DNA from 2 places in the Kitasatospora sp. NPDC049258 genome. Region 1 is predicted to be linked to the other one. Evidence: riboswitches for the same ligand, from Rfam matches in the RefSeq annotation. Region 1 holds a riboswitch; the other holds the start of a gene.
What was found. A riboswitch is a leader RNA that binds a small molecule or an ion and turns the genes downstream of it on or off. The one in region 1 is predicted to bind glycine.
Positions count from the first base shown of each region.

Region 2: another riboswitch for glycine. It lies ahead of gcvP (aminomethyl-transferring glycine dehydrogenase); the one in region 1 lies ahead of gcvT (glycine cleavage system aminomethyltransferase GcvT).

Region 1 covers NZ_JBFAQT010000011.1:142,517-147,389, reverse strand. The annotation lists gene AB0K43_RS12530 (ABC transporter permease) at 1-14, opposite strand, end outside; gene AB0K43_RS12525 (enhanced serine sensitivity protein SseB C-terminal domain-containing protein) at 630-1,442, opposite strand; gene AB0K43_RS12520 (enhanced serine sensitivity protein SseB) at 1,717-2,505, opposite strand; glycine riboswitch at 2,664-2,768, shown strand; gene gcvT (glycine cleavage system aminomethyltransferase GcvT) at 2,945-4,063, shown strand; gene gcvH (glycine cleavage system protein GcvH) at 4,144-4,524, shown strand; gene glyA (serine hydroxymethyltransferase) at 4,613-4,873, shown strand, end outside.
Region 2 covers NZ_JBFAQT010000037.1:14,064-18,936, reverse strand. The annotation lists gene AB0K43_RS25050 (hypothetical protein) at 1-144, shown strand, start outside; gene AB0K43_RS25045 (DUF5999 family protein) at 480-674, shown strand; gene gcvP (aminomethyl-transferring glycine dehydrogenase) at 780-3,677, opposite strand; glycine riboswitch at 3,918-4,023, opposite strand; partial or broken gene AB0K43_RS25035 (PRC-barrel domain-containing protein) at 4,223-4,549, shown strand; gene AB0K43_RS25030 (DUF2382 domain-containing protein) at 4,667-4,873, shown strand, end outside.

The DNA of each region.
Region 1 (4,873 bases):
GTGGGTGTGCTCATGAGTCAGTTCGTTCCCCTCGCCGACGGTGGCCGGCCCACGGTGTCGCGCCCCCGGCCGGGCCCGGGCCCGGTCCGGGCCTGGCCCCGGGTGGCCCGGGATCGTGACAGGTGCGTGTGCAGAGCGGTGCGGTGGTACCGAAAACCGTTGCGGCGGTGCAGAGTTCGTTTTCAGGGGGAGCCGACCGCTGACTCGGCGTGGGGGTCGGGTCAGTGGAGGCTGGACTTCAGGGATGGTGCTGAGTGGTGCGGGCGGTGCAGATGTGCGCGGTGCGGTCCGGGCGGAATGCTCATCGCACGGACCTGTGACTTTCGGCTGGCGCGCTCGCCTTCGTGGGGCTCGTTCACGCGCTCTGCATTGCGCAGAACTCTGTGTCATTCGGACAGCTTTGCGCCAGACCTCACAAGGGAAGGATGCCCAACCGTGATCTGCCTGCATGCACGACTGTTTCCGCCGCATATCGCTCTTCACACAGGTGTTACTCGCCTGTCAAGACGCATGCTGACGGAAGGTCGCCAATGGCGGAGAACTGCCAGGTGGTCGCCGCCACGGCAGGCCGGAGCACCCGCCCGGGAAAAACCCGTCGGGTGCTCAGGGAAATGGTGTACGAACCTGTTTCAGCGGCCGGGGTAACCGGGCCACGGCTGCTGCTGCCAGCCCGCCACGGACTGCCCGTGCTGCGGCGGCGGATAGCCGTACCCCGGATACGGCGGGGGCGCGGCCTGCGAGTGGCCGTAGTGGCCCTCGCGGTCGAAGATCGGCCGCCCGTTGGCCAGCAGCCACATCGCGACCGGGTCGAACTCGTCGGCCAGCATCACCGTGGACACCGCCGTGCCGTCCGGCACGTGCGCGACCGCGCGCTGGACCAGCGCCCGGGCCGCCTCCACCGCGGGCGGCGAGGTGTCGTACAGGTCGAGGCCGATCGCCAGGTAGGGCTCGCCCAGCGCCGGGCGGACCCAGACCTGCCGCAGCGAGCGCAGCGGGCGGACCTCGGCCGCCTGCCGGACCAGCACCTCGTAGAACTGCGGCGCCTGCAGCTGCGGCTCGCTCAGCCGGAGCGGACCGGCCGGCAGCCGGTCCAGGCCGACCGCGATCCGGCGCAGGTCCGCCCAGGGCACGCCGACCCCGCCGCCGGGCACGTGCGGATCCAGCCACAGGCCCCAGCGGGTGCGGTAGAGCGCGGCCGCGATCTCCAGCCCGGAGATCACCTCGTGGCCGCGGGCCCAGCCGCTGGCGGTGAGCTGCCCGGGAGACGTGACGGCCGGCGCGTAGCCGTGGCCGCCGATGTCCATGTTCCCGTACTGGGCGTCCGGGCTGCCGGGCTGCCCGTGCCAGAGCAGCATCCAGACCTGGCCCTCGGCGAGCGCGCGCAGCAGTGCCTCGTACGCCTCGTACCGCTCGGGCGCGACCTGGCCCAGGGCGCGCTCGATCGCGCCCGGGTCACCACCGGGACGCGCCGCGGCAGCCGGGCCCCACTGGCCCGGCGCGCCGCCGCCTGCCGCTCCCGCGCTCACGCGCCCACCTCGCTCTCGCCCGTCCCGTCGCCTCCGCGCCCCCGCCGCGCGGGGCTGTCGGCAGCAACCCTATTGGGCCGGGCCGACAGCCGTCATACCGCCATCCCCTACCGGGGGGTTCGTCCTTGGGGCGGCCGCACCGCCGCGGGCCCGCGGCGCCCGGCCCACTGCGGCCCGGCCTCGGACCGCTTCAGCCCCGGACGTAGAACGGCCGGACCCGGGCCAGCAGCCAGTCGACCACCGGGTCGGCGGCCAGGTCGAGCAGCACCAGGTGGACGCCCCAGGCCGGAGCGGCGGTTCCGAGCGCGCGGCCGAGCGCCTCGCCCACCCGGGCCGGGTCGGCCGGCAGCCCCGGGTCGAGCTGGATGCCCAGGTAGAGCAGCGTGGCCTCGCCCTCCACCTTGGCCAGTGCCCGACGGGCCGTCAACACTTCCGGCAGCAACGAGAGTTCCGCACCGGCGGCGGCCAGGAAGGCGTACGGCTCCTGGTGCGGCTCGGGCTCCTTGAGGGCCACCCGGGCGCCCTCCTGGACGGCCTCGCCGCGCTCCCCCTGCGGGCCGCGGCGCAGCTCGCCCACCCCCTCCGGCGGCACCGGGATGCCCACCGGCGCCTCGGGGTTGACCGCGATCCCGATCCCCAGCGGCAGCCCGCGGGCGAACTCCCACATCGGGGCGATCGCGAAGGCCATCCCCGGCGCCTGGCGCAGGAACTCCTCCTGCGAGGAGAACACCGGCACGTACGGGGCGCCGGCCAGCTCGATGGTGGGCAGGTCGAGCGACTCGCCCTGCCGGTCGGCGCCGGCCGGCAGCGGGATCCAGACCTGGCTGCGGGCCAGCACCTCGATCACCCGGGGTGTGGCGCCCGGATCGCCCAGGGCCGCGGTGAGCACCTGTTCCAGCTCGTTGACCGGCCAGCTCCCGCCCTCGGGAGCCGAGCCCGGCTCCGTCCAAGGCTGTGCCTCGCCCGCCGGGTACCCCATCCGCTTCTGCCCCTTCCAGCTTGGCCGGGCGAGCCACGCGCCGCGCGGCCCGTGCGCCGGCCGAAGAACCGTCCCGCAGAGCGTATCGCCCGGCCCCCCTCCCCCCGGGCCGCCCGGGCATGCCATGATGGCCCCGATCGAACTTCATACTGGCCGCTCGAACCCGCGCGGGAGAGTCCGGATTGCCTTCTGAAGGCTGGGCCGGCGCCGAAGGAGCAAGTCCTCCCCGGAATCTCTCAGGCCACCCATACCGCCCGGGCTAGGCACATCTGGAAAGTGGACACGGCCGCGCCGTGCGCCCACCCACGGTGCAAGCCGCCATTCTTATGTGCGGTGAAGCTCTCAGGTTGTGACGACAGACGGGGAGACTCCGCCCCCGCATGCCCGCGTCCAGACGCGGGTGCGCTCCTGTCAGTGCCAGCCGAGGAGTCCCGCCCCCATGTCCCTGCGCCACACCGCACTCGACGCCCTGCACCGCTCGCTCGGCGCCACCATGACCGACTTCGCCGGCTGGGACATGCCGCTGCGCTACGGCTCGGAGCGCGAGGAGCACCTCGCGGTCCGGACCAGGGCCGGCCTGTTCGACCTCTCGCACATGGGCGAGATCACCGTCACCGGCCCGCAGGCCGGTGAGCTGCTGGACCACGCACTGGTCGGCTTCATCTCGGCGCTCGGCGTGCTGCGCGCCCGCTACACCATGATCTGCCGCGAGGACGGCGGCATCCTGGACGACCTGATCGTCTACCGCACCGGCGAGACCGAGTACATGGTGGTCGCCAACGCCTCCAACGCCCAGGTGGTGCTGGACGCGCTGACCGAGCGGGCCGAGGGCTTCGACGCGGTGGTCCGCGACGACCGCGACGCCTACGCGCTGCTGGCCGTCCAGGGCCCCGAGGCGAACGGCATCCTGGCCTCGGTGACCGACGCCGACCTGCCGGGTCTGAAGTACTACGCGCTGCTGCCCGCCACGGTGGCCGGCCGGCAGGTCTGGCTGGCCCGCACCGGCTACACCGGCGAGGACGGCTTCGAGATCTTCTCCGCCCCCGCCGACGCCGAGCACCTGTGGCAGGCGCTGACCGAGGCCGGCGCCGACAAGGGCCTGGTCCCGTGCGGCCTGTCCTGCCGCGACACGCTGCGCCTGGAGGCCGGCATGCCGCTGTACGGGCACGAGCTCTCCACCGACCTGACCCCGTTCGACGCGGGGCTGGGCCGGGTGGTCCGCTTCGACAAGACCACCAACGACGGCGAGTTCGTCGGCCGCAAGGCGCTGGAGCAGGCCGCCGCGGCGGCCGGGACCAACCCGCCGCAGGTGCTGGTCGGCCTGGTCTCCGAGGGCAAGCGCGTCCCGCGCGCCGAGTACGCGGTGGTCTCCGCCGACGGCACCCCGATCGGCCGGATCACCTCCGGCTCCCCCTCGCCCACCCTGGGCAAGCCGATCGCCATCGCGTACGTGGACGCGGCGCACGCCGCCCCCGGCACCGCGGTCGCGGTCGACGTGCGCGGCAAGCACGAGCCGGTCGAGGTCGTCGCGCTGCCGTTCTACAAGCGCGCCCGCTGAGGCGTCCGTACGAACCCCTGGTCCGGTCCGCTCAGCGGACGGCTTCGCCCTACCCTCTTGCGATCCTGGAGAATGACCTCATGAGCAACCCCACGCACCTGCAGTACACCAAGGAGCACGAGTGGCTGACCGCGGCTGACGCGGACGGCGTCTCCACCGTCGGCATCACCAAGCACGCCGCCGACGCGCTCGGCGACATCGTGTACGTCCAGCTCCCGGAGGTCGGGGAGAGCGTCACCGCCGGCGAGACCTGTGGTGAGCTCGAGTCCACCAAGTCGGTCAGCGACCTGTACTCGCCGGCCACCGGCGAGATCGTCGAGATCAACCAGGCCGTCATCGACGACCCGGCGCTGGTCAACGGCGAGCCCTTCGAGGGTGCCTGGCTGTTCAAGCTCAAGGTCGAGGCGACCGACGAGCTGCTCGACGCCGAGGCCTACACCGCCTTCACCACCGGCGGCTGAACCACCGCGTGAAAGGGGGCCGGCCGCAGCGCGGCGGACGGCCCCTTCCCCTCAGGTAACCCGCCCAGCCCCACGGGAAGACCCACTCATGACGGTTCTCAACCAGTCCCTGCACGCACTCGACCCGGAGATCGCGACCGCGGTCGACGCCGAGCTGCACCGCCAGCAGACCACCCTCGAAATGATCGCCTCCGAGAACTTCGCCCCCGTGGCGGTCATGGAGGCCCAGGGTTCGGTCCTGACCAACAAGTACGCCGAGGGCTACCCCGGCAAGCGTTACTACGGCGGCTGCGAGCACGTCGACGTGGTGGAGCAGATCGCGATCGACCGGATCAAGGAGCTGTTCGGC
Region 2 (4,873 bases), on a different contig from region 1:
CCCGCCCCCGGCGAGGATCTGATCATCCCGCTCGCCCCGGCCCCGGTGGGCGTCACCGCGCACCGGATCTACCCGGCGGCCGAGTTGCTGGCCACCCTCGACCACTCCCCCGTCGCCACCCCCGTGCTGCTCGGCGGTTCCTGACCTCGCACCCACCGGCTCCCGCGCCGGCACCACCCGGACGGGCCATTCGCGACTGACCGATTCGAGTCAGTCATGGATGGCCCGTCCGGCGTTCGGCAAGGCCACGGACCCGCCGGTCGGGTGGTCTCCGGCCCGGACCTGTGGCGCAACTCACGAAAAGGCTGCGCGAGGGCATCCGGATGCCGACACTGGGAACCAGCACGGAGGACCAGCTGTCCTACCCGGTGCGGAGCCGGTTCACACCTGAGCCGGCCGGCAGGATCCGCCGGCAGGGCGGCGCCCAGGGGGGTGGCCGTGCGGCGGGTGTGGATCGCGAGCGAAGCGAGGGTACAACGATGTGCCAGCACCGACCTGAGTGTCCTACCGCCGACTCCCCCGACCGCGAGGCGGCCGTCCCCGTGGCGCTCCACCCCGACCAGGGGTGGAGCCTGTTGTGCAACGGCGTCCTGCTCTTCGAGGACACCGGCGAGCTGCTGCCCGACGGCCGGGTGATCGCACCGCACCGGCCGCTGGCCCTCGCCGCGCTCTGACGGCGCGCGGCGGCACCGAGCCGGACCCAGCAGCACCGGGCGAGCACCGGGCAAGGCCGAGGGCCCCGGAGGAGTCGATCCTCCGGGGCCCTCGGTTCACCGGGCTCAGACGCCGTACTCGTCCAGCGGCGGGCAGGAGCAGACCAGGTTGCGGTCGCCGTAGGCGCCGTCGATCCGGCTCACCGGCGGCCAGTACTTGTCGGCGGGGTTGACGCCGGCCGGGAAGACGGCTTCCTGGCGGCTGTAGGCGTGCTCCCAGTCACCGGCCATGGTGGCGGCGGTGTGCGGGGCGTTGCGCAGCGGGTTGTCCTCGGCCGGCCAGGCACCGGAGCCGACCTTCTCGATCTCCGCGCGGATCTCGATCATCGCGGCGCAGAACCGGTCGATCTCGTGCAGGTCCTCGGACTCGGTGGGCTCGATCATCAGCGTGCCGGCCACCGGGAAGGACATGGTCGGGGCGTGGAAGCCGTAGTCGATCAGACGCTTGGCGATGTCGTCCACGCTCACCCCCGTCTCCTTGGTGAGCGGGCGCAGGTCGATGATGCACTCGTGCGCGACCAGGCCGCCGGGGCCGGTGTAGAGCACGGGGTAGTGCGGGGCGAGCCGCTTGGCGATGTAGTTGGCGTTCAGCACCGCGACCTGGGTGGCGCGCTTGAGGCCCTCGCCGCCCATCAGCCGGACGTACGCCCAGGAGATCGGCAGGATCGCGGCGGAGCCCCAGGGAGCGGCCGAGATCGGGCCGACACCGGTGGCCGGGCCGGCCTCGCTCTGCAGCGGGTGGTTGGGCAGGTACGGCGCGAGGTGCGCGCGCACCGCGACCGGGCCGACGCCCGGGCCGCCGCCACCGTGCGGGATGCAGAAGGTCTTGTGCAGGTTCAGGTGCGAGACGTCCGCGCCGAACTTGCCCGGCTTGGCGAGGCCGACCAGGGCGTTCAGGTTGGCACCGTCCACGTACACCTGGCCGCCGGCCTCGTGCACCATGGCGCAGATCTGGGTGATCTCGGTCTCGTACACGCCGTGGGTGGACGGGTAGGTGACCATCAGCACCGAGAGCTGGTCGCGGTGCTGCTCGATCTTGGCCTTGAGGTCCTCGACGTCCACGTCGCCGTCGACCAGGGTCTTCACCACGACCACCCGCATGCCGGCCATCACGGCGGAGGCCGCGTTGGTGCCGTGCGCGGAGGACGGGATCAGGCAGACGTCGCGCTCGGCGTCGCCGTTGGCCAGGTGGTAGGCGCGGACCGCGAGCAGGCCGGCCAGCTCACCCTGGGAGCCGGCGTTCGGCTGGATCGAGACGGCGTCGTAGCCGGTCACCTCGACCAGCTGCTGCTCCAGCTCGCGGATCAGGCTGAGGAAGCCGCCGACCTGCTCGACCGGCGCGAACGGGTGCAGCTGGCCGAACTCGGGCCAGGTCACCGGCTCCATCTCGGTGGTGGCGTTGAGCTTCATGGTGCAGGAGCCCAGCGGGATCATGCCGCGGTCCAGCGCGTAGTCACGGTCCGACAGGCGGCGCAGGTAGCGCAGCATCGCGGTCTCCGAGCGGTGGCTGTGGAAGACCGGGTGGGTCAGGTACTCGTCCGCGCGCAGCAGCCCGGCGGGCAGCGTGTCGGCGGCCTCGGCCACCTTGACGTCCTTCAGGCCGAAGGCGGCCCAGACGGCGGCCAGGTGCTCCCGGGTGGTGGTCTCGTCGCAGGAGATCGAGACGGTGTCGGCGCCGGCCCGGAACAGGTTGATCCCGGCCTCGGCCGCGGCGGCGACCACCTCGGCGGCGCGGCCGGGGACGCGCGCGGTGACGGTGTCGAAGAACGCGCCGTGGGCGAGCTCGACGCCGCCGGCCCGCAGGCCCTCGGCCAGGGCGGCGGCGTAGCGGTGGGTGCGGCGGGCGATGTCGGCCAGGCCGTCGGGGCCGTGGTAGACCGCGTACATCGAGGCCATCACGGCGAGCAGCACCTGGGCGGTGCAGATGTTGCTGGTGGCCTTCTCGCGGCGGATGTGCTGCTCGCGGGTCTGCAGCGCCAGGCGGTAGGCCCGGTTGCCGTCCACGTCGACCGACACGCCGACCAGGCGGCCGGGCAGGTTGCGGGCGAACTGGGCGCGCACGGCCAGGTAGCCGGCGTGCGGGCCGCCGAAGCCCATCGGCACGCCGAACCGCTGCGAGGTGCCGCAGGCGATGTCGGCGCCGAGCTCGCCCGGCGACTTCAGCAGGGTCAGCGCCAGCAGGTCGGCGGCGACCGCGACGACCGCGCCGAGGCCGTGCGCCTGCTGGATCAGCGGCGCCAGGTCGCGCACCACGCCGGAGGCGCCGGGGTACTGGAGCAGCACGCCGAAGACGCCGCGCTCCGCGATCTCGGCCGGGATGCCCTCGGACAGGTCGGCGACGACCACCTCGACGCCGGTCGGGACGGCGCGGGTCTCGATCACCGCCACGGTCTGCGGCAGGGTGTCGGCGTCGATCAGGAAGACCCCGCCCTTGACCTTGGTGACCCGGCGGGCCAGCGCCATCGCCTCGGCGGCGGCGGTGCCCTCATCGAGCAGCGAGGACCCGGAGGTGTCCAGGCCGGTCAGGTCGGAGACCAGGGTCTGGAAGTTGAGCAGCGCCTCCAGCCGGCCCTGCGAGATCTCCGGCTGGTACGGGGTGTAGGCGGTGTACCAGGCCGGGTTCTCCAGCACGTTGCGCAGGATCACCGGCGGGGTGAAGGTGCCGTAGTAGCCCAGGCCGATCATCGAGGTGAACACCTGGTTGCGGGCGGCGAGGGCGCGCAGCTCGGCGAGCACCTGGGCCTCGCTGCGGCCGGCCGGCAGGCCCAGCGCGGTCAGGCTCTTGATGGCGTCCGGGACGGCGGCGTCGGACAGCTCGTCCAGGGAGCCGTAGCCCACCTGGGCCAGCATCTTCTCCTGGGCGGCGACGTCGGGGCCGATGTGGCGGGTCTCGAAGGGGCTGGCCTGCTCGAGCTCGGCGAGGGTGGCGTCGCTGCGGCGACCGTTGGTCGGCTGGGCGTTCATGGGGGTCGAAGCCTCCTGGTCGATGACCGGCTGGGGTGCGGACGCCGACCGGTCGTCACCGCCGTGGGGACAGCGGGGAACCTTGAGCGCACGAACCCGACAGGCCTCCCCCTCTGTCATCGGGACCTGAGAGCTTCGCCCGCGCGGGAGGCCCGGAGGCCACCCGCCGGCTTGCACCGTCGGTGAAGGTGGTGCCGTCGGCTCCCGCGCCGGCGGTCCTGCCTTGCTTTCCAGAGTGACCTGTCCCACACGGTACGGGTGCCTGAGAGATTCCGGGGAGGAGTTGCTCCTTCGGCGCCCTGACGCCCGGCTTCGGCGGGCTCAGGGACTCTCCCGAGCGGGCTCGGCGGTCGCCGCCCAGGGTACCAGCGAGTTTCCCGCGGATCACGGGCCAGGGGCGGCGGATCCGGCGCCGCCGTGCCCCGGACGGCGGCGCCCGGGTCGCCCACGTCCGATTGATGGCTTTTCGTGTGAAGTGGCGGGCGGCCAGCTCCTTCGACCGCCCCCTCACGGCCATTCGCAGGAGCAGTTGGACGGAGGACAGCGTGCAGACCGATATCGATCCGCGCGACCTGATCGGACACAAGGCGGTCGACCGGAACGGTGACAAGATCGGCACGGTCGACGAGGTGTACCTCGACGACGCCACCGGCGAGCCTGAGTGGGCCGCGGTGCGGACCGGGATCTTCGGCCGGGACGCCTTCGTCCCACTGACCACCAGCGAGTTCGCCGGCGACGAGTTGCGGGTCCCGTACGACAAGTCGCTGATCAAGGAGTCTCCGGACTTCGGGGTGGGCCAGCACCTCTCCCCGGCGCAGGAGCTCCAGCTCTACCGCTACTACGGCCTGGACGCGGGCGGCCCGACACCGCCGGTCCCGGCCTCCAACGGTTCGGCGGCAGCGGCGACGACCGCGGCGGCCGCGACCGTGGCGGCGGGCGACCGCAGCAAGGACCTGGACTTCGGCAAGGTCTCCTCCGGCCCGGCCACGATGGCCCCGCCCGAGTCCTCGGCGTCCTCGTCGATGACCGCCCCGCCGTCCTTCGGCTCGGCCCCGCCGACCGCCGTGCCGATGGCGGTACCGATGACGGCACCCGCCGAGGCGCCCATGGTGCACGGCAGCCCGATGGCCACGGCGCTGCACACCGCGCCGCCGAGGCCCGCGCCCGAGACCCGGATGCCGGAGGAGAAGCGGCCC